2 regions of the Achromobacter sp. CF-sbj1-Ac2-l genome follow, and region 2 is predicted to be linked to the other one. Evidence: predicted binding sites of a transcription regulator. Region 2 holds the regulator's gene; the other holds the start of a gene.
The links. The regulator NrdR, encoded in region 2, represses ribonucleotide reductase genes. The targets are predictions, from matches to a motif close to CACNANATNTNGTG.
Positions count from the first base shown of each region.

Region 1 (15,126 bases), 2.6 Mb from region 2:
GCGCCGTGCGGATCGGTCAGGCCCAGCACCTGCACCTGGGCGCGCATCAGCGGCCGGGTGCTGGAGGTCTCGAAGCCGCCGTTCTCGCGCGCCAGCTTGGCCATGAACGAGGCCGCGGCCACCACCGACGGTTCTTCCACCGCCATCGGCACCAGCACGTCGCGGCCATTGACCTGGAAGTTGCCGGCCACGCCCAGCGGCAGCTCGAAGGCGCCGATGACGTTCTCGATCATGCCGTCGGCGCGCTCCAGGCCGAGCGCGCCCGGTTCGGCCAGTTGCTGGCGTTCCTCGGGCGTCAGGCCGGCCGCGTCGGCGATGGCGGCGAGGCGTTGGGCGGGGGGGAGGGCGCGGAAGTTGGGCAGGCGAGAATCGGCCACCATGGCATGTGTCTCCATCTGGAAATCTAGGAATTGGGTGACCGGATTCTAGGTAAACTGTACCGGCATTCAGAGGTACAGTTTGGACGAACAGTACCATCGCACTGCACCAATTTTCGACTTTTCCCCGCTGGAAACCACGCCGTGGACGCCGACAATTCCCCGGGCCGCGCCCCGCGCGCCGCGCCCATCGCCGAAAGCCTGGCGCGCCTGATCGGGCGCCAGATCGCCGAGGGCGTCTACCGCCCGGGCGATAAATTGCCGTCGCTGCGCGAGCTGGCGCAATTGCATCGCTACGCCAAGAACACCGTGGTGGTGGCGTTCGAGATGCTGGTGGCGCGCGGGCTGGTGGAGCCGCGTCGCGGCTCGGGCTTCTACGTGCTCGACACCGGGCCGGCGCGGCGCGCCGCCGATGAAGAGCCGGGGCAGTTGAGCCGCGCCATGGACATCGTCTGGCTGATGCGCGAACAGCTCAAGACGCAGCCCGACGCCATTGCCGCCGGCGACGGTTTCCCGCCGGTGGAATGGCTGGCCGATATGCGCATGGACCGCTATCACCAGAAGGTCGTGCGCACCGGCCTGGGCACGCTGTTCCGCTATGGCAGCCGCTTTGGCTACGCGCCGCTGCGCGAGAGCCTGGTGCGCAAGCTGGGCGACGTCGGCATCAGCGCGGCGCCGTCGCAGCTGGTGCTGACGCAAGGCGCCAACGAGGCGATGGACCTGGTGATCCGCTACTTCCTGCCGCCGGGTGCGGCGGCGCTGGTGGACGATCCGGGCTACTACCCGCTGTTCGGCAAGCTCAAGCTGGCCGGCGTGCGCATGCTGGGCGTGCCGCGCCTGTCGGACGGCCCGGATCTGGCGGCGCTGGAGGCCTTGTTGCAGCGCGAGAAGCCGCGCCTGTTTTTCACGCAGTCGCTGGCGCACAATCCCACCGGTTCCGACATTTCGCCGGCCAAGGCCTACAAGCTGCTGCAACTGGCCGAGCGCCACAACCTGATCGTGGTCGAGAACGATCCGCTGGCCGACTTCAAGCCGACCTCGGCGGTGCGGCTGTCGGCGCTGGACCAGCTGGAGCGCACGGTCTACATCGGCAGTTTCTCGAAGTCGTTCTCGGCGGCGCTGCGGGTCGGCTTCATCGCCTGCGGCGCGGGCCTGGCCAGCGACCTGGCGGACCTGAAGGCGCTGGTGCACGTCAGCAGTTCGGAATACTGCGAGCGCATGGTCGACGTGATGCTGCGCGACGGCCACTACGAGCGCCACCTGGTGCGCCTGCGCCAGCGGCTGGAAGCGGCCACCGGCGACGCGCTGCGGGTGCTGGATTCGCTGGGCGCGACGGTCTACACGCGGCCCACCCGCTCGCTCTATCTGTGGGCGGCGTTTCCCGGCATCGACAATTCGCTGGCGCTGGCCGAGGACCTGATGCCGGAGAAGGTCATCATGGCGCCGGGCCGCGTGTTCAGCGTCGATCCGACGGCGGCCTCGCCCTGGTCGCGCTGCAATGTGGGCGCGGTGGCGTCGCCGCGCTTTCACGCCGCGCTGGCGGCGCGCCTGGGGCGCGGCGGCGCTCAGCGGTAGCTGAATTCCTCGAACCAGCCGCGCAGCAGGGCCTGCGCCTGCGCGCCCAGCAGCCGCGCCGGCGGGGTGCTGGGGCAATTGCGCGCGCCCTGCACCGCGAAGCGCTTGACGCCGCGCCGCGCCAGTTCGCGCGCCAGGCCCAGCAGCCGGGTCTCATCGAGCCAGTCGGGATGCCAGGTGATGCGGCATTCGAAATCCACGCCGGCGGTCAGCAACTGCGTCAGGCAGGCCTGCGCCGGACGATGCGAGTCGCGGCGGCCGGTGATGTCGTCATAGCCCTGCGCGTCGGCCTTGATGTCCAGGCCGACCCAGTCCAGGTAGCGCAGCACGTCGGCCAGCCGTAGCGGATAGATGCCGGCGGTGTGCAGGCCGATGCGGTATCCCATGCGCCGCGCCTCGCGGATCATCGACGGCAGGCGCGGCTCGCTGAGCGGCTCGCCGCCCGAGAACACCACGCCGTCCAGCAGGCCCTGGCGGTTGTCGAGGAAGGCGCGCACGTCGCGCCAGTCGTAGCGCGCGTTGCGTGTCTGCAATTCGGGGTTGTGGCAGTAGTGGCAGCGCCAGGGACAGCCGGCGATGAAGACGACGGCGGCCAGCGTGCCCGGCCAGTCCACGGTGGAGAAGGGCGTCAGGCCGCCCACCGCCGGCGAATGGCGCGGCAGCGGCTGGGCCGCCGGCCGGGGCGGCGCGGCGTGGGCCAGGCGCGGCGGGTGGCGGGCGGGGGCGGCCTTGCGGCCGCCGGCCGCTTCAGGCACGTTGTTCGACGAAGAAGCGGCGTTCATTGAATTCGCCTTGTTTGCCGGTGTTGAAGGAAGACACGGGGCGGTGATAGCCCATGACGCGGGTCCAGACTTCGCAGCGCACGCGCTGGCTGTCGTCCAGATGCGCGGCCTGCGGGGCGATGGCTTGCGGGGTGATCACGGTTTGCATGAGGGCTCCTGGGGAAAGGGCCGGGCGCGGATCGCCCGGGGGAAATAAAAGCGATGGACGCCGCGGTCAGGCCGGCGCGCAGCAAGACGCCTGCTTGGCCAGCAGTTCGGCGTCGCACTTGGGGCAGAACTCGTGGTGCCCGGCCAGATAGCCGTGGTTCGGGCAGATCGAGAACGTCGGCGTGACGGTGATGTACGGCAGGCGGAAGTTCGACAGCGCGCGCCGCACCAGTTCCTTGCAGGCGCTGGCCGACGACACGGCCTCGTTCATGTACAGGTGCAGCACGGTGCCGCCGGTGTACTTGCCCTGCAGCGCTTCCTGCAGCGCCAGCGCCTCGAACGGATCGTCGGTGTGGCCCACCGGCAGTTGGCTGGAGTTGGTGTAGTAGGGCTGCGCCTCGGTGCCCGCCTGCAGGATGCCGGGATAGCGCTTGCGATCCTCGCGAGCGAAGCGGTAGGTGGTGCCTTCGGCCGGCGTGGCCTCCAGGTTGTAGAGGTGGCCGGTCTCTTCCTGGAACTCGGTCATGCGCGCCCGCACCCGGTCCAGCAGCCGCACCGCCAGCGCGTGGCCGGCCGGCGTGGTGACGTCGTCGGCGTCGTCGCTGAAGTTGCGGATCATCTCGTTGATGCCGTTCACGCCAAGCGTGCTGAAGTGGTTGCGCAGCGTGCCGAGGTAGCGCCGGGTGTACGGATACAGGCCCTGGTCGATATAGCGCTGCACCACCTTGCGCTTGGTCTCCAGCACGTCGCGCCCGAGGCCCAGCAGGTGGTCCAGGCGCGCCATCAGCGCCGCCTCGTCGCCGCGGCAGGTATGGCCCAGGCGGGCGCAATTGATCGTCACCACGCCCACCGAGCCGGTCTGCTCGGCCGAGCCGAACAGGCCGTTGCCGCGCTTGAGCAGCTCGCGCAGGTCCAGTTGCAGGCGGCAGCACATGGAGCGCACCATGTGCGGCTCCAGGTCGGAATTGAGGAAGTTCTGGAAGTACGGCAGGCCGTAGCGCGCGGTCATCTCGAACAGGCGCTCGGTGTTGGGATGGTCCCAGTCGAAGTCGGGCGTGATGTTGTAGGTGGGAATCGGGAAGGTGAACACGCGCCCCTTGGCGTCGCCGGCCATCATCACCTCGATGTAGGCGCGGTTGATCATGTCCATCTCGGCCTGCAGGTCGCCATAGGCGAACGGCATTTCCTCGCCGCCGACGTAGGGGATCTGTTCGCGCAGGTCGGCCGGGCAGGTCCAGTCGAAGGTCAGGTTGGTGAACGGCGTCTGCGTGCCCCAGCGGCTCGGCACGTTCAGGTTGTAGATCAGCTCCTGCATGCTTTGCTTGACCTCGGCGTAGGTCATCGCATCGCGCCGGATGAAGGGCGCCATGTAGGTGTCGAACGAACTGAAGGCCTGCGCGCCGGCCCATTCGTTCTGCAGCGTGCCCAGGAAGTTGACGATCTGGCCGATGGCCGCCGACATGTGGCGCGGCGGCGTGGCCTCGATCTTGCCGGGGATGCCGTTGAAGCCCTCGGTCAGCAACTGGCGCAGCGACCAGCCGGCGCAATAGCCGCTGAGCATGTCCAGGTCGTGGATGTGGATGTCGCCGTCGCGGTGGGCCTGGCCGGCCTCGGGCGTGAAGACGTTGGACAGCCAGTAGTTGGCGGTGACCTTGCCGGCCACGTTCAGGATCAGCCCGCCCAGGCTGTAGCCCTGGTTGGCGTTGGCGTTGACGCGCCAGTCGCGCTGTTCCAGGTATTCCTCCATGGCGCTTTCCACGTCCACCAGGGTGTGGCGCAGCGCGCGCAGGCGGGCGTGCTGTTCGCGGTAGACGATGTAGGCGCGGGCGGTGCGCCAGTAGCCGGCCTTGACCAGCGTTTCCTCGACCTGGTTCTGGATGGTCTCCACGCCGGGGCAGACGTTGCCCTCGGCGGCCAGCGCCTCGATCACCGCGCCGGTCAGCGCCTGGGCCACGTCGGCGTCCAGTTCTCCGGTGCCGCGGCCGGCGGCGGCGATGGCCGCCGCGATCTTGGCGCGGTCGAATGCGACGAGCCGGCCGTCGCGCTTGAGGATGTGTTGGAGTTGCATCGCTGACACCATATGTTGTGGGGTGGAAAAACTCTACCACCACCTATGGTGTCAAAGACCGAGTCGCCGAGGCGTTTGTCAGGCCGGCTTGATGCCGGTCAAACGGCCCCGGCCGGGCCGGGGCGGGCGCAATGCGGCCCTAGAAGCCGAAGCCGACCCCGGCGATCGAGATGACCACCGCCAGCGCCGCGGTGCGCATCGCCGGGCGCGGCGACCACGACAGCATGCCGACCCACAGCAGGGCGCCGGCCGACAGCCAGCCGAGCCAGGCCACCACGCCTACGGTGTTGCCCCACAGGCCGACGCAGGGCAGCAGCGCCAGCAGCAACAGCAGGATGCCGGCGGCGCGCAGCACGCGCGAATGGCCGGCGGACGGATCGCGGCCCCAGACCTGGTCATAGTGGCGCGGCATCGCCAGGCTCAGGCAGGCCATGCCGGAATAGGTCAGCAGCAGCGCCATGGCGATGCCGTATGCGTCGTTCAGATTCATGCCGTGGCTTCCTGGGGCGGGCGGGCGTTGCGCGGCGGCGGCGCCGACAACGGTTTCTTGCGCAATCGTAGCGCGGCCCAGCCGGCCGCCAGGCCGGTGGCCACGGCCGTCAGTTCGACGCCGGCGCTTTCCCAGTCGCCACGCGCGATCTGCGCCAGCGGATGGTCGCCGATCGTCGCCAGCGACAGCAGCGGCAGCAGCAGGCACAGCGCCGACAGCGTGGCCAATTGTCCGATCCACGCGCGCCGCGGCGCGCACAGCCAGGCGTGGGCCAGCGTCAGCGCCCAGACGATGAAGAAAGCGCGCAGCTCCCAGCCGGCGCGCTGCGGCAGCGCCACCGGCAGCAGGCGGTTGGCCCACAGGTAGGCGACGCAGGCGATCGCCAGGCCGGCCAGCGCGGCCACGTTCAGGCCTTCGATCAGGCGGTAGACGCGCGCGGTGGCGGCGCCGAACTCGTTGCCCATCTTGTTGCGGCGCTTGACCATGAACAGCACCGCGCCCGTGCCCATCATCGCGGCTCCGGCCAGGCCGCACAGGAAATACAGCCATTTCATGGCCAGGCCGCCGAACTTGACCATGTGCAGGTCGGCCATCACCTGGCGCGTGAGCGGCGCGGCGCCGCCTTCGACCCCGCCGGGCGCGCGCACGCGCAGCAGTTCGCCGCTGGCGGCGGAGAATTCGGCCATGCCGGTGGTGGTGCTGATGAGGACCTGCTGGTCGGCGGCCTCGTTCCAGCCATAGACCGCGATCCGCATCGAGCCGTCTTCGGGGTTGTTGATGACGACGGCGCGGGCGGTCTGCCCGATCAGTTGTTCGGCGCGGGCCACCAGCGGTTCCAGCGGCGGCACCGCCAGCGCGGCGCCGGTCGGCGTCGGCCGGTCTTCGCGGGAGAGTTCGGCCAGGTACTGGCGCGCGGCCTCGGCGCCGCCGCCATAGGCCGCCGTGATCGGCGCGGGCATCAGCGTCAGGGCCGAGATCACGATGCCGGTGTAGGCGATCATGAACTGGAACGGCAGCGTCAGCACCGCCGTGGCGTTGTGCGCGTCCAGCCACGAGCGCTGGCCTTTTTTCGCGCGGAAGGTGAAGAAGTCCTTGAAGATGCGCTTGTGCGTCACCACGCCCGAGATCATCGCCACCAGCATCGCCATGGCCGCGAAGGCCACGATCCAGACGCCCAGCGGCTGGGCATGCAGGTTGTAGTGGAAGTCGACGAAGTGACTGCCGCCGAGCGTGGCGCGGCCGGCCGCGTGGTGCGCTTGCTCTGGCAGTTCCTGGCCGGTCTCGGGATCGAGTTCGGCGTCGGCGTATTCGCCGTTCTGGTCCAACCAGTACGCCACCAGGCCGTTGTCGTGAAAGCGGTCGACCGGCCAGATCTCCCACATGCCGGCGCCGGGGTGATGCCGCGCCATGTACCGCACCGCCAGGTCGAGCCGGCGCGCGCGATCCACCTTGACGGGCTCGCGCGCCGCCGCCTCGGCCTCGGCCGCGTGATGCTCGGGCGTCATCCAATGGGTGATGGGTTCGGCGAATACCGCCAGGGTGCCGGTCAGGAAGGCGGCGAACAGCAGCCAGGAAAACCACAGGCCGACCCAGGTGTGGAGCCAGGCCATGGAAAGACGGAAAGTGGGTTTCAGAACGCGCCTCGTTATTTTTCGACGCGGCCGCGGACCGCCGTCCTTTATTGAGAATGGTTCTGATTCTAGTCGAAATGGGGCCAGAGTAGGACGAAATCCCTACGCGCTGGCCCCGCGGCGCAACGCGGGGCGCCCGCCGGCCTCAATCCAGTTTGATGTTGGCGCGCCGGCCCACTTCGCCGAAGGTCTGCAACTCTTGCCGCATGCGCGCCGTGAAGGCCGCGCCGTCCAGGTAGACCGGTTCCAGCGCCAGATCCGTGACGGCGCGTTGCACCTGCGGATCGGCCATGATCCCGGCCACCGCGCGGTTCAGCGTGTCCAGCACGGGCTGCGGCGTGCGGGCCGGCGCCACCAGGCCGTACCAGCCCACCATCGACACGCCCGGCAGGCCGCTTTCGATGAAGGTCGGCACGTCCGGCAGTTGTGGCACGCGGTGTTCGCCGGTGACGGCCAGCGCGCGCACCTTGCCGGCCTTGACCTGCGGCGCGGCCGACGACACCGTGTCCACGCCCAGCGCGATCTCGCCGCCGATCAGGGCGGTGATGAACTGCGCGCTGCCCTTGTAGGGCACCGGCGTCATTTTGGCGCCGGCGGCCTCGGCGAACATTTCGCCCACCAGGTGCGGCGCCGATCCCGGGCCGAAGGTGCCATACATCAGGCCGCCGCTGGCGGTCTTGTCGCGCGCCAGCTCGGCGGCCTGTTGCGCGGTCTTGGCCGGCACGCTGTTCTGCGCCAGCAGCACCACCGGCGCCAGGGCCACGATGGCGATGTGCTCGAAGCTGCGGCGCGGATCGTACGGCAGGTCGCGCTTGAGCGCCGGCAGCACGGTGTAGGTGGTGCTGCCCGACAGCATCAACGTGTAGCCGTCGGGCTGCGCCTGCGCCACGGCGTTGGCGCCGATGACGGTTGACGCGCCGGGCCGGTTCTCGACGATCACGGCCTGGCCCAGCTTGCCCGACAGGCGGTTGGCCAGCAGGCGGGCCACCGCGTCGGTGGCGCCGCCGGGCGTGAACGGCACCACCAGCTTGATGGCCTGTTCGGGATAGGCGGCGTGGGCGGCGGGCGCGCCCACGGCGGCTTGGAGGGCAAGGGCCGAAAGGCAGGCCAGCGCGGCGGCGCGGATTCTGGCGATCATGGTCGGGTCCGGTCAGGGTTGGGCAATGGTAACGGGATTGCGGGCGGCCTGGCGCAACGCGGCGCCCTGGTCGCCCAGGTCCCAGAACAGGCCGGCCATGATGGCCAGGCCCTCGCGCGCCACGCTGCCCAGCAGATGTTCGTTGGGGGCGTGCTGGGCGCAGGCGGGGTAGGAATGCGGCACCCACAGCGTGGGCAGGCCGAGCAGGTCGGCGAAGATGTCGTTGGGCAGCGAACCGCCCAGGTTGGGCAGCAGCGCCGGCCGCAGGCCCGTGCTGCGCTCGATCGAGGCGGCGGCCCAGCGCGCCCACGGGTTGTCGGGCGACAGCCGGGTGGCGCCGGCCTGCATGCCGACGCGCACCTGCACGTCGCCGAAGCCGGCCTCATCGAGGTGGGCGCGCACGTGGCGTTCCAGCGCCTTCCAGTCGGTGCCGACCACGAAGCGCAACTGGCACCAGGCCGAGGCGGCCGGCGGAATGGCATTGACCGGCTTGGCCGGATCGCCGGCGCCGAAGGTCAGCACGTCCAGGCTGTTCCAGCCGAACACCTGCTCCGCGGGTGACAGCCCCGGTTCGCCCCAGTCATTGTCGATCGCGGGATCGTCGGGGCCGCCGCCGACCTCCAGGTCGGCCAGCGCCGCGGCCACCGCGGCCGGGATGGGGGGCGGGCGCAGGCCCGGCACCTGGATGCGGCCGCGCGCGTCCACCAGCGTGGCGATGGCGTGCGACAGGATGATGGCGGGGTTGGCCAGCAGGCCGCCCCAGTTGCCCGAGTGATAGCCGCGCTCGCGGGCGCGCAGCGACAGTTCGAAGTTGACCGCGCCGCGCGAGCCCATGAACAGCGTGGGGCGGGCAGCGGCCAGGCGCGGGCCGTCGCTGGCGATGAAGACGTCGGCGGCGAGAGTCTCGCGCTGCGCCTCGCAGAACGCCGCCAGGCCCGGCGAGCCGGCTTCCTCGCCGGTCTCGATCAGCCAGGTGGCGTTGAATCCCAGCCTGCCGTCGCGCGCCCGCAGGACTTCGCGCAGCGCCGCCAGGTTGATGGTGTGCTGGCCCTTGTTGTCGGCGGTGCCGCGGCCGTACCAGCGGTCGCCCTCGACCCGCAGGCGCCAGGGATCGCGGCCGGCGTCCCATTTGGCCGCGTTGCCGCGCACCACGTCGCCGTGGCCGTACAGCAGCACGGTGGGCAGCGCCGTGGACTCGATGCGCCGCGCCACCAGGATCGGCAGATCGACCCCGGCCGGGTTGGGATGGACGCGACAGGCAAAGCCGAGTTGTTCCAGGCCCGGCGCCAGCTCGTCGCTCAGGTAGGCGTGCTGGTCAGGGGCCTGGCTCGGTTCCTCGCTTTCGGTCTGGAAGGCGACGCGGCGGGCCAGGTCGGCCTGCAAGGTGCCATCGTCATAGGCGCCGGTGGCGTGGGCTAGGGCTTGTTCGCGGGTCACTGCGGTCTCGGGGGAAGCGGCGGAGGCACAAAGTTATTACGCTTATGGACATGCCACAATTAGATAATTCGCATTTGATCGTTGCCATTAAGGCAACGATTGGGGGAGCACCATGATTTCGCTGGGATTGCGGTATTTCCTGGAGGTGGCGCGCTGCGGCTCGATCGCCGGCGCGGCGGCCGCGCAGCATGTGGCGGCTTCGGCCGTGAGCCGCCAAATCGCCAAGCTGGAGGAAGAGCTTGGCATTGCGCTGTTCGAACGCCAGGCGCGTGGCATGGCCTTGAGCGAGGCAGGGCGCCAGTTGGCCGCCTACGCCAACGCCGCCGCGCTGGAGGCCGAGCGCGTCACCACCGCCATCCGCCAGCGCAGCGCGCAGGGCGACGTGACGGTGCGGCTGGCCTGTACCGAGGGCTTCGCGCACCGCTTCCTGCCGCAGTGCATGGCCGATTTCAAGCGCCTGCATCCCGAGGCGCGCTTCCATCTACTGGTGGAGCGGCCGGAGGAGGTCAACCGGCTGATCCTGGAGGGCCTGTCGCAGTTGGCGCTGCGCTACACGGTGGCGCCCGACGAGCGCCTCAAGACCGAGCTGCTGTGCCGCGCGCCGGTCTACGCCATCATGTGCCGTCGCCATCCGCTGGCCGCGCGCCGCAGCGTCGGCGTGCGCGACCTGGCGCAGGCGCCGCTGTCGCTGGGCGATCCGGGCACCACGGTGCGCGACCTGTTCGACACGGCCTGCGCCAATGCCGGCGTGCACATCGAGCCGGCCTATGTGTCCAACCATTCGGCGGCCTTCCTGCCGATGCTGCCGGGCAGCCAGATCGTGGCGTTGACGGGCTACCTGACAGTGATCGGCCTGCTCGACAGCGCCGGCCTGGTGGCGGTGCCGTTCAGCAATCCCGAAATGCGCCAGCGCAGCATCCAGGTCGTGACCTTGCGCGGCGCCACCCTGCCGCCGCTGGCGCGGGCCTTCCTGGCGCTGCTGGCCGAACGCCTGAGCGTGGCGCCGCGCGCCCCGGAAGTGGAACGGGGCGCGGGCTGAGGCGTCGGGCGCGGTGTGGACGGGCGGATCAGGCGCGGCGCGCGCGCCAGTCCGCCACCTTCAAGCGCAGCCGCTCCAGCGCCAGGTACACGATCGGCGTGGTGTACAGCGTCAGGAACTGGCTGATCATCAGCCCGCCGACGATGGTCACCCCCAGCGGCCGGCGCAGTTCCGAGCCTTCGCCCATGCCCAGCACCAGCGGCAGCGCGCCCAGCAGGCCGGCCAGGTTGGTCATGACGATGGGCCGCAGGCGCAGCATGGCGGCGCGATGGATGGCCTGTTCCGGCGTCAGGCCCTCGCGCCGCTCCAGGCCGAGCGCGAAGTCGATCATCAGGATGGCGTTCTTCATCACCACCCCCACCAGCAGGAACAGGCCGAGCAGCGCGATCAGGCTGAACTCGATATCGGCCAGCCGCAGCGCCAGCAGCGCGCCGACGCCGGCCGAGGGCAGGGTCGACAGGATGGTCAGCGGATGCAGCGGGCTTTCGTACAGGATGCCCAGCACCAGGTAGATCGCCACCAGCACGCCCAGGATCAGCCAGGGCTGGTCCTGCAGGCTCTGCTGGAAGCTGCGGGCGTCGCCGCCCAGCCGCGTCTGGATGTGGGCTGGCACCATCAGCCGCGCCATGGCGGCGTCGATGGCGGCCAGGCCCTGCTGCAGCGAGACGCCCTCAGCCAGCGAGAAGCCGACGCCGACGGCGGCAAACAGGCCGTCGTGGAACACGCGGTCATTGACCAGGCCGTGTTCGTAGGTGGCGAAGGCCGACAGCGGCACGCGGCTGCCGTCGGCCGCCACCACCTGCACCCGTTCCAGCACCTCGGGGTCCTCGGTGTAGCGCGGGTCCAGCTCCAGCACCACGCGGTATTGGTTCATCGGGTCGTACAGCGTCGCCACCTGGCGCTGGCTGAAGGAGTTGCCGAGCACGCTGGCGACGGTGCGCATGTCCACGCCCAGGCGCCGGGCGGCGGCGCGATCGATGTTGATGACCACCTGCTGGGTGGCGGCGTCGCCCACCGCGTCGACGTCGCGCAGCTCGGGAATGTCGCGCATCGCGCGCGAGATCCTGCGCGACCATTGCCGCAGCGCCGGCACGTCGCTGGCCATGATGGCCAGCTCGTGGTCGCCGGAATTGCCAAAGCCTCCCGGCATGCGCAGGTCCTGGTCGACGTTCAGGAAGAACATCCCGCCGGGCACCGGCGGGGCGTTGGCGCGCAGCCAGTCGATCACCTGGGCCGAGGATTCGCGCCGCTCGGCAACCGGCTTCAGGCGGATCAGGAACAGCGAATTGCTGATGCCCAGGCTGCCGCCGTTGTAGCCGATCACGTCCTGCACGGCCGGATGCCTGAGCACCAGTTGGCGGTAGACGTCGATCTTGGGCTGCATCACCTGGAACGAGAAGCCGTCGTCGCCGCGCACGAACCCCATCAACTGGCCGGTGTCCTGCTGCGGCAGGAAGCCCTTGGGCGCCTGCGCGTACAGATAGGCGTTCAGCGCCACCACCGCGGCCAGCAGCAGCAGGGTCAGGCGGGCGTGGCCCAACACCCGCGCCAGCGACGCGCCATACCATTGGTGGATGCGGGCGAACACCGCGCGCAGCCGCGAGGGCCGCGTTTGGGTCTCGGCCGGCGGCCGCAGCCAGCGCGCGCACAGGCTGGGAATGATGGCGACCGACACCACCAGCGAGATCAGGATGGCGGCCACCAGCGTGATCGAGAACTCGCGGAACAGCCGCTCCACCAGCCCGCCCATGAACAGGATCGACACGAACACCACCGACAGCGCCAGCGTCATCGCCACCAGGGTGAAGCCGACCTCGCGCACGCCGCGCAGGGCCGCCTGGCGCGGACCCAGGCCGCGCTCGAGGTGGCGCGAGATGTTCTCCAGCACCACGATGGCGTCGTCCACCACCAGGCCCGCGGCCACGATCAGCGCCATCAGCGACAGGTTGTTGAGCGAGAAGCCCCACAGGTACATGACGGCGAAGGTGGCGATCAGGCAGACCGGAATCGCCACGCTGGGAATGGCGGCGGCGCGGGCGCTGCCCAGGAACAGCCACACCACCAGGATCACCAGCCCCACCGCCAGCCCCAGCGTGACGTGGGCCTCGCGCAGCGTGGCGTGGATGCCGGGCGAGCGGTCCAGCACTACGGTCAGGTCGACGTCGGCCGGCATCAGCGCGCGCAGGCCGGGCAGGGCCTGGTTGATGGCGGCGATGGTCTCGATGATGTTGGCGCCCGGCTGGCGGCTGACGGTCAGTACCACCGCCGGGTTGTGGTTGTGAAAACCGCTGCTGTAGCGGTTCTCGACCGAGTCGCTGATCCGCGCCACCTGGGCCAGCCGCAGGGCGGCGCCGTCCTGGTGGCGCACGATCAGGCCGTTGTAGTCGGCGGCCGTGCGCGGCTGGCCGGGCGTGCCGACCTCCCAGCGCTGCGAGGCCGAGTCCAGTTGGCCCTGCGGACCCATGGGGGCGGCGTTGGCGATGGACTGGCGCAGGTCGTCCAGCGCCACGCCGTAGTGCGCCAGCGCATTGGGGTTGACCTGCACTCGCACCGCCGGCAGCGAGCTGCCGCCCAGCGTCACTTCGCCGACGCCGACGATCTGCGAGAGCTTCTGCGCCAGCACCGTGGCGCCCAGGTCGTAGAGCCGGCCGGCGGGTCGGGTGGGCGAGCTGAGCGCCAGCGCCATGATGGGCGCCTGCGACGGATTGACCTTGCGGTAGCTGGGATTGCCCGGCATGCCCGAGGGCAGCTCGGAGCGGGCGGCGTTGATGGCGGCCTGCACGTCGCGCGCGGCGGCGTTGATGTCGCGGTCCAGCGCGAATTGCAACAGCACGCGGGTGGCGCCCTGGTTGCTGGACGAGCTCATGGCGCTGACGCCGGCGATGCCGCCCAGCGCGCGTTCCAGCGGCGCGGCCACGGTGCTGGCCATGCTCTCGGGGCTGGCGCCGGGCAGTTCGGCGCGCACCTCGATGGTGGGGAAGTCGACCTGCGGCAGCGGCGCCACCGGCAGCAGGCGCCAGGCCACCGCGCCCAGCAGCGTCAGGGCCAGCGCCAGGAAGATGCAGGCGATGGGCCGGTGCAGCAGCGCGCGGATCATGGCGCCGGCCGGTCCGCGGGGGCGGGCAGGGCCTTGCGGCGGCCCGCGCCCAGTCGGTGGAAGAACAGGTAGACGGCGGGCGTGGTGAACAGCGTCAGCACCTGGCTGACCAGCAGGCCGCCGACCATCACCCAGCCCAGCGGCTGGCGCAGCTCGGCGCCCGAGCCGGTGGCCAGCATCAGCGGCAGGGCGCCGAACAGCGCCGCCAGCGTGGTCATCAGGATCGGCCGCAGCCGCAGCAGCGCGGCTTCGCGGATCGCCTCGCGCGGCGCCAGGCCGCGGCTGCGTTCGGCTTCCAGCGCGAAGTCGACCATCATGATGCCGTTCTTCTTGACCAGCCCGATCAGCAGGATGATGCCGATCACTGCGATCAGGTCCAGCGGCCGGCCGGTCAGCAGCAGCGCCAGCAGCGCGCCCACCGTGGCCGACGGCAGGGTCGAGAGGATGGTGACCGGGTGGATCGCGCTTTCATACAGCATGCCCAGCACCAGATACATGGTGACCACGGCGGCCAGCATCAGCCACAGGGTGTTGGACAGCGAGGCCTGGAACGCGGACGCCGCGCCCTGCAGGCGCAATTCGACGCTCGCGGGCATGGCGATGTCCTGGCGCGCCGCTTCGATGGCGGCGATGGCCGCGCCCAGTGAACCGCCGGCCGGCAGGTTGAACGAGAAATTCACGGCGGGGAACTGCGACAGGTGGTTGACCGCCAGCGGCACGGCGCGCTCGCTGACCGTGGCCAGCGCCGATAGCGGAATCGGCTGGCCGTCCGCCGTGCGCAGGTGGATGCGTTCCAGCGCTTCGGGGCTGGCGGCCAGGCGCCGGTCCACCTCCAGCACCACGCGGTACTGGTTGGACTGCGTGAACAGGGTGGCGACCTGGCGCTGGCCAAAGGCGCTGTAGAGCGCCTGGGCCACGTCGTCCATGGTCAGGCCCAGGCGCGCGGCGGCGTCGCGCGAGACCTCCAGGTAGGCCTGGCGGCCATCGCCCTGCAGGTCCGACGAGATGTCGGCCAGTTGCGGCGCGGCGGCCAGGCGCTGGGTCAGGGCGTGGCTCCAGCGCGCCAGCAGCGCGCTGTCGGGCGAGGTCAGGGTGAACTGGTATTGGCCGCGGCTGACGCGATCCTCGATGTTCAATTCCTGCACGGGTTGCAGGTACAGCGAGATGCCCTGCACCTGGCGGGCGCGGGCGTCCAGCCGCGCCATGATGTCGGCCAGCGGCGCGCCGCGCTCGCTCCAGGGCTTGAGGTTGACCAGCAGGCGGCCGGTGTTGAGGGTGGCGTTCATGCCGTCGATGCCGATGAAGGACGACAGGCTGGCGACGTCGGGGTCTTCCAGCAGGCTTT
Region 1 covers NZ_CP199855.1:3,259,105-3,274,230, reverse strand. Annotated here, with positions in the region: gene ACUDCK_RS14935 (hydroxymethylglutaryl-CoA reductase, degradative) at 1-380, opposite strand, end outside; gene ACUDCK_RS14930 (aminotransferase-like domain-containing protein) at 522-1,952, shown strand; gene ACUDCK_RS14925 (anaerobic ribonucleoside-triphosphate reductase activating protein) at 1,943-2,734, opposite strand; gene nrdD (anaerobic ribonucleoside-triphosphate reductase) at 2,700-2,882, opposite strand; gene ACUDCK_RS14915 (ribonucleoside triphosphate reductase) at 2,949-4,949, opposite strand; gene ACUDCK_RS14910 (DUF3325 domain-containing protein) at 5,089-5,439, opposite strand; gene ACUDCK_RS14905 (PepSY-associated TM helix domain-containing protein) at 5,436-7,049, opposite strand; gene ACUDCK_RS14900 (Bug family tripartite tricarboxylate transporter substrate binding protein) at 7,216-8,208, opposite strand; gene ACUDCK_RS14895 (M20 family metallopeptidase) at 8,221-9,645, opposite strand; gene ACUDCK_RS14890 (LysR family transcriptional regulator) at 9,758-10,684, shown strand; gene ACUDCK_RS14885 (efflux RND transporter permease subunit) at 10,713-13,781, opposite strand; gene ACUDCK_RS14880 (multidrug efflux RND transporter permease subunit) at 13,778-15,126, opposite strand, start outside.
Region 1: ACUDCK_RS14915 (ribonucleoside triphosphate reductase) is a predicted target of NrdR. The motif match lies at 4,956-4,969, and genes of this name have one in related genera.

Region 2 (15,126 bases):
GCTGCGGTTCCAGGCCACCGGCACGCTCAAGGGCGAAATCGTCACCGTCGATCTGGCACCGATGCAGGTCAAGGCCGAGAGCGGCCCGGTGCCGGTCAGCGGCGAAACCACCACGGCGGCGTCGCTGGCGTTGCAGTTCGACCAGTACCAGCGCAGCCAGGGCGTCCTTGCCGTGCCCGAGGGATTTGTCCCCGAAAGCGTCACCATCAGCATCCTGGAGGGCGATGTGGTCCGTGCCTCCCGCAGCGTCAAGCTCGAACTTTGAGTCCGGCGGCGCCTGCGCTATAGTGACTACATGCGAGCGGCGCAGCCGCTCATCGGAATACGGCCCCAGCGGCCAGGAGTGAATCATGAATGCAGTGACCGAAACCGTCGACCTGCAGGCCGCCCCGCCTGCTCCCCTGGTGTTCACCGACTCGGCGGCCGCCAAGGTCAAGGACCTGCTGGCCGAGGAAGGCAACCCCGAGCTGAAGCTGCGCGTGTTCGTGCAGGGCGGCGGCTGTTCGGGTTTCCAGTACGGTTTCACCTTCGATGAAGTCGTCAACGAAGACGACACCGTGCTCGACAAGGCCGGCGTGCAACTGTTGGTCGACCCCATGAGCTTCCAGTACCTGGTCGGCGCCGAGATCGACTACAAGGAAGACCTGGAAGGCGCCCAGTTCGTCATCCGCAATCCCAACGCCAGCACCACCTGCGGCTGCGGTTCGTCGTTCTCGGTGTAAGCCTCGCGTCTTCGCGCCGGGATGACGGCGCGAACCGGGCGTCCGGCCGACAAAAAAAAGCCCTCCGGTTTTCCGAAGGGCTTTTTGCTGGGCGCGGGCCGCGTGTCAGGCGGGATATAGCGCGCCCAGGATACGCGGGCCGCGGGCGCCGGTGACACTGGGCAGACCGGCCGGCTGGCGCGCCAGGAAGGCCTGCGCCAGCCAGGCGAAGGCCAGCGCCTCGACCTGCTGCGCCGGGACGCCCAGTGCGTCGGTGGCATGCACCGGGCGCTGCAGGCAGTACGCCAATTCGCGCATCAGCCCCGGGTTGCAGGCGCCGCCGCCGCATACATAGAGTTCGCGCACGTCCGCGCCGGCGGCGTCGATGGCGTTGGCGACGGTGCGCGCCGTGAGACGCTGCAATGTCGCCTGCACATCCTGCGGCGCCGGCTTGGGACCGTCATAGGCCGCCAGCCGATCGTCCAGCCAGCGCATGTTGAAGAGGTCGCGGCCGGTCGATTTGGGCGGCGGCAGCGCGAACCAGGGTTCGCTCGCGATCAGTTGTTCCAGCAGCGGCGCCAGCACCTGCCCGCTGGCGGCCCAGCGGCCGTCGGCATCGTAGGGCCGGCCCAGGTGCCGCTGGCACCAGCCGTCCAGGAACACGTTGGCCGGGCCGGTGTCGAAGCCGCGCGGCGCCTGGCCGGGCGCCAGCAGCGTGACGTTGGCGATGCCGCCCAGGTTGAGCACCGCGCGGCCTTGCGGCGCGCCGAACACGGCCGCGTGAAAGGGCGGCACCAGCGGCGCGCCCTGGCCGCCAGCGGCCACGTCGCGGCTGCGGAAGTCGGCCACCACGTCGATGCCGGTCAGCTCCGCCAGCAGGGCGGGCGCGTTCAATTGCACGGTATAGCCGCTGTCGGGGCGGTGGCGCACCGTCTGGCCATGGGCGCCGATGGCGGCGATGTCCTGGGCCCGCAGGCCGGCGGTGGCCAGCAGGTTCACGCTTACCTGCGCATACAGGCGCGCCAGTTCGTTGGCGGCGAGCGCGGCGCGGGCCAGCTCGTCGTCGCCGGCCTGGTTCAACGCCAGGAATTCGGTGCGCAGCGCCGCCGGCATCGGCAGGCTCGCGCTGGCCAGCAACTGCGGTGGCTGGCCGTCGCGCAGGCGCGCCAGGACGCCGTCGACGCCGTCCACGCTGGTGCCGGACATCAGGCCGATGAAGTGCGGGGGTACGGTCATGTCGGGGCTGCCTGGAAAAAAAAGCGGCCCGGCATCGAGATGCGCGGGCCGCCTTGCGGGTGCGTCATGCAGGTCCGCCTCAGCGGCTGGCCACGTTGGTCAGCGCGTCGGGCAGGGTCTGCTGGAATTCGGTGAGCAGTTGGATCTGCTGCTTGTACGGCGCCACGGCCTGGTTGAAGGCGCGGATCTCGGCGGGCTCCAGGGCGCGGGCGACGGGCAGGTCGACCGACAACGGGTCGATCGGCTGGTTGTCGACGCGGAACTCGTAGTGCAGGTGCGGACCGGTGGCCCAGCCGGTGGCGCCGACGTAGCCGATCAGTTGGCCCTGCGAGATCTTGGTGCCCTTGGTGATGCCTTCGGCGATGCGGCTCTGGTGCGCGTACAGCGTCGAGTACTTGCCATGGTGCTTGATGATGACCACGTTGCCGTAGCCGTTCTGCCAGCCCGAGAACTCCACCGTGCCGTCGGCCGTGGAGTGGATCGGCGTGCCCGAGGGCGCGGCGTAGTCCACGCCCTTGTGGCCGGTCCAGGTCTTGTGGATCGGATGCATGCGCATGCCGAACGTCGAGCTGATGCGGCTGAACTTCAGGGCGGTGCGCAGGAAGGCGCCGCGCAGGCTGGTGCCGTCGAAGTCGTAGTACGAGCCGGTCTTGTTGTTGTCGGCGCTGAACCAGACGGCGGAGTAGGTCTTGCCGCCGTTGATGAACTCCAGGGCCAGCACGCGGCCGGCGCCGGCGTAGCGGCCGTCGTGCGAGCGCACTTCGTAGACCACGCGGAACTGGTCGCCCTGGCGCAGGTCGCGCAGGAAGTCGATCTTGGCGCTGAGGATGTCGGCCATCTGCATGGTGACCGAATCGGGGATGCCGGCGGCATCGGTGGCGCCGAACAGCGAGGAGCGGATCGTGCCCACGGCGACGCGGGTCTGGCGATCGGTGCTCTCGGTGATTTCCTCGGCCTTGTAGCCGTTGTCGGTGCGCGCCACGTGCAGCATGCGGGTGACGACCTGGCCGTCCGCTTCGTTGCCGGGGGTGTGGATGTAGCGCAGCCAGATCAGGTTGCCTTCCGCGTCGGTCGCGGCCTGCACCGAACGGCCCGGGTACAGCTTGTAGATGCTGCGCGCGCTGCCGTCGTGGGTGAGGAAGGTCTGCAGGTCCGGGGAATCCAGTTCCAGGCGCTGCAGCACGGCGGCCAGCGTGTCGCCCGCGCGGATGCGGGTTTCGCTGATGTAGGGCGCGGCGCTGGGCGTGCTGACTTCGACCTGGTCGGTGGTCAGCGGCAGGATGCTCTGGATGACGCGGGTGGGGGGGATTTCGCTGCGGTCGGGTTGCTGCACCATGCCCAAGGCGGCGGCGCCAGCAAACAGACCCATGGCGGTGACGAGGAGAGTGCGGCGGAAAAGGCCCGAGCGATGGGGCTTGGGTTCGACGGGCGCAAACACGGCAGCAACTTTGCGCTTGATGCTACTCGCCAGGTCGTGGAGGCCACGATTCATCGTGAAGATACCCTCTCAGGTGGCATGAGCTCGCAGGGTGCGTGACACGAACGGCCCCCGCGCGCCACGTTTTCCGGGGCAAGGGCTGGCGCGGGGCGCATCTTGTGAACAACGGGTGGTAACCGGACGCGCAACTGCGTATATATGACAGTTGCGTATGATTAGGGCGGTATCCTAGCTGATTCGGCTAGAATTTTCGATAGTTTTCGTCACTTTTTACACCTTTTTATCGGCTGAAGCCGTCGCGGCCCCCCTAAAAATGTCACCTTCAGAAGCCCCCATCACCCCCGAAGTCGAAGCCGATCTGCGTATTGCCAAGCGCGGATGCGATGAGCTGCTGGTCGAGTCCGAATTCGCCCGCAAGCTGGCCCGCAGCCGCGCCACCGGCGTGCCGCTGCGGATCAAGCTGGGGCTGGACCCGACCGCGCCGGACATCCATCTGGGGCACACCGTAGTGCTCAACAAGATGCGCCAGTTGCAGGACCTGGGCCACGAGGTCATCTTCCTGATCGGCGACTTCACTTCGACCATCGGCGACCCCAGCGGCCGCAACAGCACCCGCCCGCCGCTGACGCGCGAGCAGATCGAGGCCAACGCCAAGACCTACTATGCGCAGGCCAGCCTGGTGCTGGATCCGGCCCGCACCGAGATCCGTTACAACTCCGAGTGGTGCGACCCGCTGGGCGCGCGCGGCATGATCCAGTTGGCGTCGCGCTATACCGTGGCGCGCATGATGGAACGCGAGGATTTCACCAAGCGCTTCAAGGGCGGCATCCCGATCTCGGTGCATGAATTCCTGTACCCGCTGATGCAGGGGTACGACTCGGTGGCGCTGAAGTCCGATCTGGAGCTGGGGGGCACCGATCAGAAGTTCAACCTGCTGGTCGGCCGCGAACTGCAGAAGGAGTATGGACAGGAGCCGCAGTGCATCCTGACGATGCCGCTGCTGGTCGGCACCGACGGCGTCGAGAAGATGTCCAAGTCCAAGGGCAACTACATCGGCATTTCGGAGTCGCCCGATTCGATGTTCGGCAAGCTGATGTCGATTTCCGACACGCTGATGTGGCGTTACTTCGAGTTGCTGTCGTTCCGCTCGCTGGAAGACATCGCCGCGCTGCGCCAGGAGATCGACGGCGGCCGCAATCCGCGCGACGCCAAAGTCATGCTGGCCCAGGAAATCATCGCCCGTTTCCACTCGGCCAAGGCGGCCGACGACGCGCTGGCCGCGTTCGAGGCGCGTTTCCGCGACGGCGCGATTCCGGAAGACATGCCCGAAGTCAGCATCGGCGGCGCGCCGGTCGGCATCCTCAAGCTGCTGCGCGAGGCCGGGCTGGTGGCATCGGGTTCCGAAGCCCAGCGTAACGTCGAGCAGGGCGGGGTGCGCGTCAATGGCGACCGGGTCGAAGACAAATCGTTGCAACTGCCTGCGGGGACTTACGTCGTCCAGGTGGGCAAGCGCAAGTTCGCGCGTGTTAAGTTGAACCCATAATCGCGAAGATTTTGATACGCTGGAGGGACGTTCAAGGCTGGGATGCCTTCGCAGCACTTCAAGGAGCACGACATGAAACTTTCGAGTTTGTCTTTTTCCGATCACGAGTCGATTCCGGAGCGCTACGCCTTCGGCAAGATCGATGCGCAATCGCACGTCGCGCTGGCTGACAACTACAACCCGCAGTTTTCCTGGGACGACGTCCCGGCGGGTACGCAGTCGTTCGCCTTGATCTGCCACGATCCGGACGTTCCCTCCAAGCCCGACGACGTCAACCAGGAGGGACGCGAAGTCCCCGCCGACCTGCCGCGCGTGGATTTCTTCCACTGGGTGCTGGTCGACCTGGCGGCCGACATGCGCGAAATCGACGAAGGCGCCTTTTCCAGCGGCATCACGCCGCGCGGCAAGGGCGGCCCGCTGGCGCCGCTGGATGCCCGCCAGGGCATCAACTCTTACTCGTCCTGGTTCGCCAACGACCACGACATGAGCGGCGACTATTTCGGCTATGACGGCCCGTGCCCGCCCTGGAACGACGCGCTGGTGCACCGTTATGTGTTCACGCTGTACGCGCTGGACGTCCACACGCTGAACCTGCAGGGTGCGTTCACCGGCGAGGACGCGCTGCGCGCCATCCAGAAGCACGTGCTGGCGCAGGCGTCGCTGACGGGCACCTATACGCTCAACCCGAAGCTGGCGCCCAAGCAGATCGGGGCGACCTCGGCGTCCTGATTGGCGCGATCAGCAAAAAGGGCCGCATCAATGCGGCCCTTTTTTATTTCCGAGATGTCCGTCGGATGCGCCGCGCCCTCAGACGCCGGCGCGTTTCAGGCGCAACAATGCCACGCCGAAGGCGACGAACACCGAACCCACGGCTCGGTTGATCCAGCGCACCGCGCGCGGCTGCTGGAACAGGCGGCGGGCGCGGCGCGCCAGCAGGCCGTAGGCCAGCAGCGAGGGCAGCGACAGGCCCATGAAGATGCCGGTCAGGATGAAGAACTGCGGCAGCAGCGGTTCGGCCGCGTTCAGGAACTGCGGGAACAGCGCGGTGAAGAACAGGATGGGCTTGGGATTCAGGCCGGCGACGAAAGTCGCTTCGAGGTACAGCGCCAGCGCGCCGCGCGGCGGGCGGCCGGCGCTGTCGGGCGCCGGCGCGGCCACGCTGCTGCGGCCCAGCAGATGGCGCATGCCCAGGTAGATCAGGTAGGCGGCGCCCGCGACCTTGAGGGCGGCGAACAGCAGGGCGGACGATTGCAGCACCACGCCCAGGCCCAGCATGGCGGCGGCGGAGAGCAGGAACAGGCCGGTGACGTTGCCCAGCGACGACGGCAGCACCGCGCGCAGGCCGCCGGCCGCGCCGTTGCGCATGGCCAGGATGCTGGCGGGGCCGGGGGTGACGACGCTGACGGCGGCGACCAGGGTGTACGCGACCAAAGTCTGGGTTTGCATGAAAGTTTCTCAAGTCGGGTTGAGTGCGTTTTCCAGCCGAGGAGGAATGCCGGAAATTTCGCGCCCTTGGCGGGAATTTTGCCGCCATTCGGGGCATTTTGGCGACAGGGGAAGCGGCGCGACGCGGTAAACTATCCGTCATTATCCGGGTTTACCCACCCGGGCGCAGTTTCCTCCTCTCTTACCGCCTCAGGAACCCCCCGTCATGTTTGACCGCAACCTCACCCTCTCCAAGGCTGACCCGGATGTCTGGGCCGCCATCCAGAAGGAAGACGTTCGCCAGGAACAGCACATCGAGCTGATCGCTTCGGAGAACTACGCCAGCCCGGCCGTCATGGAAGCCCAGGGCACGCAGCTCACGAACAAGTACGCCGAAGGCTACCCGGGCAAGCGCTACTACGGCGGTTGCGAATACGTCGACGTGGTCGAGCAACTGGCCATCGACCGCCTGAAGCAGATCTTCGGCGCCGAAGCCGCCAACGTGCAGCCCAACTCGGGTTCGCAGGCCAACCAGGGCGTGTACATGGCCGTCCTGAAGCCGGGCGACACCGTGCTGGGCATGAGCCTGGCCGAAGGCGGCCACCTGACGCACGGCGCGTCGGTCAACGCCTCGGGCAAGCTGTACAACTTCATCTCGTACGGCCTGGACGAAAACGAAGTCCTGAACTACGCCCAGGTCGAGCAGTTGGCCAAGGAACACAAGCCCAAGCTGATCGTCGCCGGCGCCTCGGCCTACGCCCTGCACATCGACTTCGAGCGTATGGCCCGCATCGCCCACGACAACGGCGCGCTGTTCATGGTCGACATCGCCCACTACGCCGGCCTGGTGGCCGGTGGCGCCTACCCCAACCCGGTGCCGCACGCCGACTTCGTCACCTCGACCACGCACAAGTCGCTGCGCGGCCCGCGCGGCGGCGTCATCATGATGAAGGCCGAGTTCGAAAAGGCCGTCAATTCGGCCATCTTCCCCGGCATCCAGGGCGGTCCGCTGATGCACGTCATCGCCGGCAAGGCCGTGGCCTTCAAGGAAGCGCTGGAACCCGAATTCAAGACCTACGCGCAGCAAGTGGTCAAGAACGCCAAGGTGCTGGCCGACACGCTGGTCAAGCGCGGCCTGCGCATCGTTTCGGGCCGCACCGAAAGCCACGTCATGCTGGTGGACCTGCGCTCCAAGGGCATCACGGGCAAGGAAGCCGAAGCGGTGCTGGGCCAGGCCCACATCACGGTCAACAAGAATGCCATCCCAAATGATCCGGAAAAGCCCTTCGTGACCAGCGGCATCCGCCTGGGCACCCCGGCCATGACGACCCGCGGCTTCACCGAAGCCGAGGCCGAGCTGACCGCCAACCTGATCGCCGACGTGCTGGACAACCCGCGCGACGAGGCCAACATCGCCGCCGTGCGCGCCAAGGTCAACGAACTGACCTCGCGCCTGCCGGTGTACGGCAAGAAGTAATGCGACGGCGGATCTTTTCCGCCCGTGGCTGACAAGGACGGCTCCGCGAGGGGCCGTCCTTTTGTTTTCAGGCCAATGGCGCTTGCGCGCCGGCGGTCATCGTGGCAAAAATAATAGGGACGAATTTGTCATAGTCGACGCGGACAGACTGTCGCATCGTTACAATATCGGCGAATTATTGCTTTCCGTGTTTTCAGGGATCACACATGCGGTGTCCATTTTGCGGCAACTCCGAAACGCAGGTCGTCGACAGCCGTGTCTCGGAAGAGGGCGACGCGATCCGCCGCCGGCGCCGTTGCCAGTCCTGTGACAAGCGCTTCACCACTTATGAGCGGGTGGAGCTGGCGCTGCCTTCCGTGGTCAAGCGCAATGGCAGCCGCAGCGACTACGATCCCGCCAAGCTGCGCGCCAGCCTGAGCCTGGCGCTGCGCAAGCGCCCGGTCAGCACCGAGGACGTGGACGCGGCCGTGGCCCGCATCGAGGAACAACTGCTGGCCAGCGGCCTGCGCGAAGTGGCTTCCGGGCACATCGGCGAGCTGGTCATGAACGAGCTGCGCAAGCTCGACAAGGTGGCCTACGTGCGCTTCGCCTCGGTCTACAAGAGCTTCGAGGACATCGGCGAGTTCGTCGAGGCGATCCGCGAGATGCAGGGGCCGGTGCTGCCCGGCAAGTTGCGCAAGGAATGACGCCGTCGCGCGGGTCGGCCTGTCGCAGCGCGGCTTGTCGCGGCCCGGCCTGACGCGGCCCGGCCTGACGCAGCCGACCCCGACGCGGCCTGGCCCGTAGGCGGCCTGACCCGTAGGCGGCCGCCGTGGCGCTACCGGCGCCCTGCCGTCCGGCGCGCGCTATGGCGCCACCGTCCGCGCCATGCTGGGCGTCTGCGGCTGGAACCGGCGCCACACGCGGCGCAGGTGCTGGGCCGAGCCGAAGCCCGATTTCTCCGCCACCAGCTCCAGGTTCAAGCGCGTTTCGCGCAGCATGTCGCGCGCCAGCGCCACGCGTATCTGATACAGGTAGTCCATGGGCGTGCAGCCTGCGTGCTCGCGGAACAGCCGCGTCAGGTGGCGCGGGCTGGTGTGGGCCTGTTCGGCCAGCGACTGCGCCGACCACGGCGCCGCCGGGTTGCGCACCACCGCGTCCTGCACGCGGTGCACGCCCGGATGCATGTGGTTGCGGTGTTCAAGCCAGGGCGACAGCGCCGAGTCGGTGCCGGCGCGGCGCTGGTACACCACCATGTCGCGCGCCACTTCGCTGGCCACGCGCGGGCCGCAATGGCGCGACACCATGTGCAGCGCCAGGTCGATGCCGGCGGTGATGCCGGCGCTGCTGACCAGGTTGCCGTCCTCCACGAAGATGCGGTTGTCGTGCACCCGGGCGCTGGGATCCAGGTCGGCCAGTTGCGCCAGGCAGCTATGGTGGGTAGTGCATTCGCGTTGACGCGTCAGGCCGGCCGCCGCGGCGAACAGGGCGCCGGCGCAGACCGTCATCAGCGTGAAGCCGTCGGCCGGATGGCGCTGCGCCAGCCAGTCGATGATCAGACGGGCCTCGGGCTCATCCAGGCGGATGTGCTTGCCGACCACGCCGGACACGATCACCAGCGCCTCGGGCGGCAGTTTCTCGGGCAGCGGCTGGATCCGGGCCAGGTGCAGGCCGGGAATGCCGCTTTCGACTTCGGTGGACGGGCCGCAGAAATGCTGGGCGAAGGCGTCCGGGCACAGCTTGTTGGCGACCCGGAACGCCTCGGCCGGCCCGGCCACGTCGAGCAGCACGATTCCCCGGGGCAGGACGAAGTGCACGGGAATCATGGCCATGCCGTCCTATTGCGCGTCGGCGAAGACGTCGGCGGCGCGGGCGATGCGGGCGAAGCGGCCCTGTAGCACCAGTTCGGTTGCGTCGCGGATCTCGGCCGGCGTGTAGTGCTTGCCCGACGGACTCTGCATCGCGAAGGTCAGCGTGGCGTCGGTCGGGAACACCACCTTGAAGCCGTCATCGCTGGCGTGGCGCGTGGTGGTCTCGCAGCACTGTTCGGTGCGGATGCCGCTGACGATGATGCCTTCGATGGCGTGCTTGCGCAGCCAGTCCCGCAGCGTGGCGCCGTCGGCGTCCTTGGCGTAGAGCGAGGAATGCACGGTCTTGTGGAACACGGCGTCGGGGGCGATGCGCAGTTCCTTGAGCGTCTTGACGTGGCCGGAAGCCAGCGAGAACGGGTTGGCCGGGTCGTTGGCGGCGCTGATATGGAACACCTGCAGCACCGGGATGTCGCGGGCGCGGGCGGCATCGATCAGGCCCTGCAGTTGCGAGACGAATGCCGGGTATTCCGATTCGTCCCAAAACGGACGCTGGCGGAAGGAATCCTGGACGTCGATGACGATCAATGCTTGTTTCATGGCGGCGGGCTCCGTGCCGTGGGATTTCGGGAGGTACGTGGCGTATTGTGGTCCTGCCCCGGCTCCCGGGCGAGGCCGTCCCGAGACCAGCATCGGCCCAAAACGGACATGGCTTTCGGGTCGCTTGAATCATCATAGCGCGCCGGCCCGGGACGGCGGGCGTGGCGTGCCGGCGATCCGCCGCGGACATACAATCGCTGCATGATGAAGAACCCCAGCGAATCCGACGACCTGTCCTGGATGCGGCGCGCCCTGGCCCTGGCGCAGACCGTCATGTACTCGACCGCGCCCAACCCTCGGGTGGGCTGCGTCATCGTGCGTGACGGCCGGGTGCTGGGCGAAGGCGCGACCCAGCCGCCCGGCGGCCCGCACGCGGAAGTCTGCGCCCTGCGCGATGCCCAGGCGCGCGGCGAATCGGTGGCGGGGGCCACCGTCTATGTCACGCTGGAGCCGTGCAGCCATTTCGGCCGCACGCCGCCGTGCGTCGACGCGCTGCTGGCGGCTGCGCCGGCGCGCGTGGTGGTGGCGATCGGCGATCCCAATCCGCTGGTCAACGGCAAGGGGCTGGCGCGGCTGCGCGAGGCCGGCATCGCCGTCACCACCGGCATTTGCCGCGAAGAGGCGCTGGCCCTGAATGCCGGTTTCATCTCGCGCATGAGCCGCGGGTTGCCCTGGGCCTGGCTCAAGATGGCGACGTCGCTGGACGGCCGCAGCGCGTTGCACAACGGCCTGTCGCAATGGATCACCGGGCCCGAGGCGCGCGCCGACGGCCATCACTGGCGCGCCCGTAGTTGCGTGGTGCTGACCGGCATCGGCACCGTGCTCAAGGATGATCCGCAACTGACCGTGCGCAGCGTCCAGACGCCGCGCCAGCCGCGCCGGGCGGTGGTCGACGGCCGTTTCGAGATTCCCGAGGACGCGCGGCTGTTCGACGGCGGCGAGGTCATCGTGTTCACGGCCCGCGCCGACGCCGCCAAGCAGGCGCGGCTGGAGGCCCGCAACGTGCGGGTGGTGGCGCTGCCCGACGAGACGCCCGACCGGGTCGACCTGCCGGCGATGATGCGCTGGCTGGCCGCGCAGCAGTTCAACGAAGTCCACGTCGAAGCCGGCGCCGGCCTGAGCGGCGCGCTGGTCGCGGCCGGCTGCGTCGATGAGCTGCTTATCTATATGGCGCCGATGCTGCTGGGCGACGCCGCCGGCGTGGTCAAGCTGCCCATGCTGGAAAGGTTGGACGCCGCCCCGCGCTACGAATTCATCGAGGCGGAGCGGGTGGCGGCCGATCTGCGTGTGCGGGCGCGGGTACCCGAGCATTGGCGCGGTCTGCTGCGAAGGGTCGAACTGCCCGCCGCCGGGTAGCCCTGGGGCGCGTCGATATTCAAAGGCCGTTCTGGCGCCGCCTGTCGCCGCCCGTCGGGGTGCCATTGCGCCAGGCCCACAGCCCGGCGCCGAGCGCCGCCAGCGCCAGCAGGCCGCCCGCGATCAGGAGGCCCGGATGCTGCTTGCGGACACGTTCCCAGGCCTTCCAGGCCTGGATGTAGTGAAAGCGCGAGGCCGAGTGGAAGTCCGGTTCGGGGCATTCGCGGCCGAAGGTGTCGCTGAAGGGCACCTGGGCGCCCTGGTCCACATAGCGCAGGTAGATGGCGGTGGCACGCTCCGGCGTGTCATCGATCACGTAGCGGGCGCCTCGGCAAAGCGTGGCCGCGAAGGCCTGCGAGCGCGTGGGCAGTTCGTCGGCGGCCTTCATCGCGTAGTCGGCGGCGATCTGGCGGTAGTGATAGCGCACGTTGGGCCGCGCCTCGCTGGCCGCGTAGCGTGCGCGTTCCTCCTGCGTCACGTAGGGGCCCGGCAGATCCGCCTCGGCACGCTGCCGCGGCGTTTCCATCGGCACATCGGTATCGGCGCGGGGCTCGCGCCACCAGGGGTTGGCATCGCGGCCGGCGCCGGCGGAATAGTTGCCTGCATAGACGGCGTAGTCGGGGCCCTGTTCGTAGCCCATGATGCGCATGCCGTCGCGGCGCGCCAGGGTGGCGGCGGTGTACCAGGCCTCGGCGCGGGAGGTGCGGCCCCAGGCGTTGCCCGCGGCCCGCAGCGCTTCGCCGTATTGCGCGGCGCGCTGGCGGACATCGGATTCCCGGATCGTCCAGTTGCCATCGGCATAGTCGAGCGTGGCGAAGCGGGGATCGGAGTCCGCGGGGAAGTAGGGCAGGGCCTCGGCCACCCGGTTTTCGCGCACCAGCCGCCGTGCCAGCAACTGGCGCAGGCGGTCGTGCACGGGCGGCTGGTTCAGCCGGCTCCATTCGTAGAACTGGTCGGTCGTGTAGCGGCTGAAGCCCGGCGGCCGCGATGGCGCGGGCGGGGGCGGCGGCAGCCGGTCGACATAGGCCTTGAGCTCATCGGTCGTCAGCACGCGTTCGGCCACGTAGGCCGCGTCGTTCCAATAGGGCGAGAGCGGCCAGCCCTCTTCCGGCGGCGGGGCGCCATCGCCGGCCGCCGCGGCCCGGTACAACTGGTCCAGGGCTTCGACGTATTGGCCGCGCGACAGCGACAGCACGCCCTGTTCGCCTTTGAGCAGGGCGCCGGCCTCCGCCTCGACGCTGCCGTCGCCGCGCGGAAATGCGTCGACCGCGCGGGCGTAGGCCTGGGCGGCCAGTTCGTTGTCGCCGCGCCGGATCGCCAGCTTGGCGCGCACCCACCAGGCCAGCGCCGTGTCGAGCCGGGAGGCCAGGGCTTGCGCCAGGTCGTAGCGGCCGACGCGGTAGGCCAGCGCCGCGACCCGGTCGGCGTTGTCGATCCGTCGCGGGTCTTGTGTCTGCAGCGCGGCCACCAGCGATTGCAGCGCGGGGTTGGGCGTGACGTTGGGCGTGCCGTCGGCGGCGTCGGCCAGGCTCAGGCGGCCGGTCGCCTCGAAGTTGGCGAAGGGGTCGCGCGCGCTGTCCGGTTTGCCGTCGACGATGTCGCCCAGTCGGGCCAGACCGTACGCCACCAGCAGGCGCTGGCCGACCGGGTCCTCGATCAGGCGGATGGCGCGCGTCGGCGCGGCCAGCGCCCAGTCGGCCATCAGGCGCAACGATTCGCGGCCGCTGACTGAACCGCGCGCGGCCTGGGCGGCATACAGGCGCACGGCCTGCTGCAAGTCGCGCGGCGCGATCGCATCCATGCAGGGCGAGGCGTTGAACAGGTCTTCGTAGGCGCATTGGCCGAGGCTGCCGGACAATGACAGGCGCGCTTCCTGGCCGTAGCTGGCGACGGCCAGGCCCAGGGGGTCGGGCGCGCCTTGCCGCGCCAGTTCGCGCACCCGGGCATAGGCCTGCGCCGGGTGATCCGTCGCCGGCGTGGTTCCGATGTCCCCGATTTCGGCCAGCAGATAGGCCGCCCAGACGCGGCGGGTCGCGGCCTGCTCCGCTGGCAGCGCCAGGATGGCCAGCAGGCGCTGGCGCGCGCGTTCCAGGCGCGGTTCATCCGGCGCATGGGCGGCGCTGCGGTAGTCCACCGCGGCGGCGGCGTAGAGCCGCGCGGCTTCCGGCAGGCCTGCGCCGGCGGCATAGGCCTGGTCGCCGTCGGGACGGGCGCGCATCGCCCGCGCCTGTTCCCGTTGTGCCGGCGTCAACGCCGTGTCGAACGCTTCAGGAATGGCGTTGGAGCGGTAGCTGCCGTCCGGCAGCAAGGGTGATTCGTTGGCCCGCAGTGTGTCCGTGGCCGGCAGCAGCCGCGCCGCCTCGTACGCGAACGAGTTGGCGGGCGTGCCTTGCAGCGTGCCGGCGCGGTCGTCCAGCAATTGTGGCGGGAAGTCCGGGCCGCAGGCGATGACGATGCCGGCGCCGGCGGCGCAGGCCAGCAGCAGCGCGGCGGCAAGCGATTTACGGTTGTACATGGAAGCTCGGGGTTGCGGAGTCACAGCGGATCCATCCAATGGCGCGTTCGGCGCCGGCGCGCAGCAGTCCGTCCTGCGCGCGGCGAAGATAGCTGCCCTCGCGGTCGTATTCAAGGGTGTAGCCGTTGATGCCGTCGGCGGCGTTGCAAGTGGCGTCGAGCCGCACGGTAAACGGGAGCGCGGTGTCGGCGTTGCCGCGGTTGGCCAGGCGCACGTCGCGCGCGCCGCCGGCGGCGGGCGCGGCGGCGGTCACTTCGAGCTGCGGCGTCAGCGGCTGGCGCGCCAGCACGGCGCGCCAGGTCGGCAGGCTCCAGGCTCGCGTGTCGGCCTGGGTCGGCAGGCGGAACCAGACGATGCCGCTCAGTCCCGCCGGGCGATCGCGGTCGAGCGTCGCGACGAAGGCCCCCATCGCGTCGGGCGTGACCAGCAGTTCGGCCGAACGGCCGCCCGGCATCAACGCCGGGCGTTCGCTTTCGACCGCGGCGATCCTGCCACGTTCGTCCCAGGCGACGCGGCTGCCATAGGAAGGCAGCGCCACGCGCCAGGGTTTGTCGGCATGGCGGGCGTAGGCATCGAGCCAGGCGCGGGCTCGCCTGGCGTCGAACAGGCCTTGCGTGGGGTTCTGCACGGCATGGACCTGCAGCACGGTTTCGTCCGGCACCGCCAGCAATGCGGGCAGCGCGGGACTGTCAAGCCAGGTCGGCAGGGCGGTGATCGATAACGGCAGGCTGGCGCCGAGGCGGGTCTTGAGCTTCGCCAGCAAGGCGGCATAGTCCGGCAGCTTCGACGTGGCGCAGTCGTAATCGATTTCCAGGCCAGCCAGCGTGACGCCGGCCCGGCCCCATGCCGCCAGCGCGGCGGCGGCGCGATCGGCGATGTCGGCGGCGGGCAAGTCGTTGACGCGGCCATCCAGCCGCAACACCAGCACCACGGGTCGTTGTGACGCGGCCAGCGCGGCCAGATCGGGCGCCGCGTCGAACCAGGCGCCGTCGGCGCGCAGTCCGGCCGCCAGCACTCGCCATGACCGCACCGCATCCGCGCCCTCGGC
Region 2 covers NZ_CP199855.1:665,487-680,612, forward strand. Annotated here, with positions in the region: gene ACUDCK_RS03055 (DUF6776 family protein) at 1-265, shown strand, start outside; gene erpA (iron-sulfur cluster insertion protein ErpA) at 351-722, shown strand; gene ACUDCK_RS03065 (anhydro-N-acetylmuramic acid kinase) at 828-1,937, opposite strand; gene ACUDCK_RS03070 (M23 family metallopeptidase) at 2,017-3,429, opposite strand; gene tyrS (tyrosine--tRNA ligase) at 3,689-4,918, shown strand; gene ACUDCK_RS03080 (YbhB/YbcL family Raf kinase inhibitor-like protein) at 4,991-5,647, shown strand; gene ACUDCK_RS03085 (LysE family translocator) at 5,726-6,364, opposite strand; gene glyA (serine hydroxymethyltransferase) at 6,570-7,820, shown strand; gene nrdR (transcriptional regulator NrdR) at 8,027-8,506, shown strand; gene ACUDCK_RS03100 (GlxA family transcriptional regulator) at 8,666-9,625, opposite strand; gene ACUDCK_RS03105 (cysteine hydrolase family protein) at 9,638-10,207, opposite strand; gene ribD (bifunctional diaminohydroxyphosphoribosylaminopyrimidine deaminase/5-amino-6-(5-phosphoribosylamino)uracil reductase RibD) at 10,448-11,563, shown strand; gene ACUDCK_RS03115 (hypothetical protein) at 11,583-14,078, opposite strand; gene ACUDCK_RS03120 (DUF3142 domain-containing protein) at 14,065-15,126, opposite strand, start outside.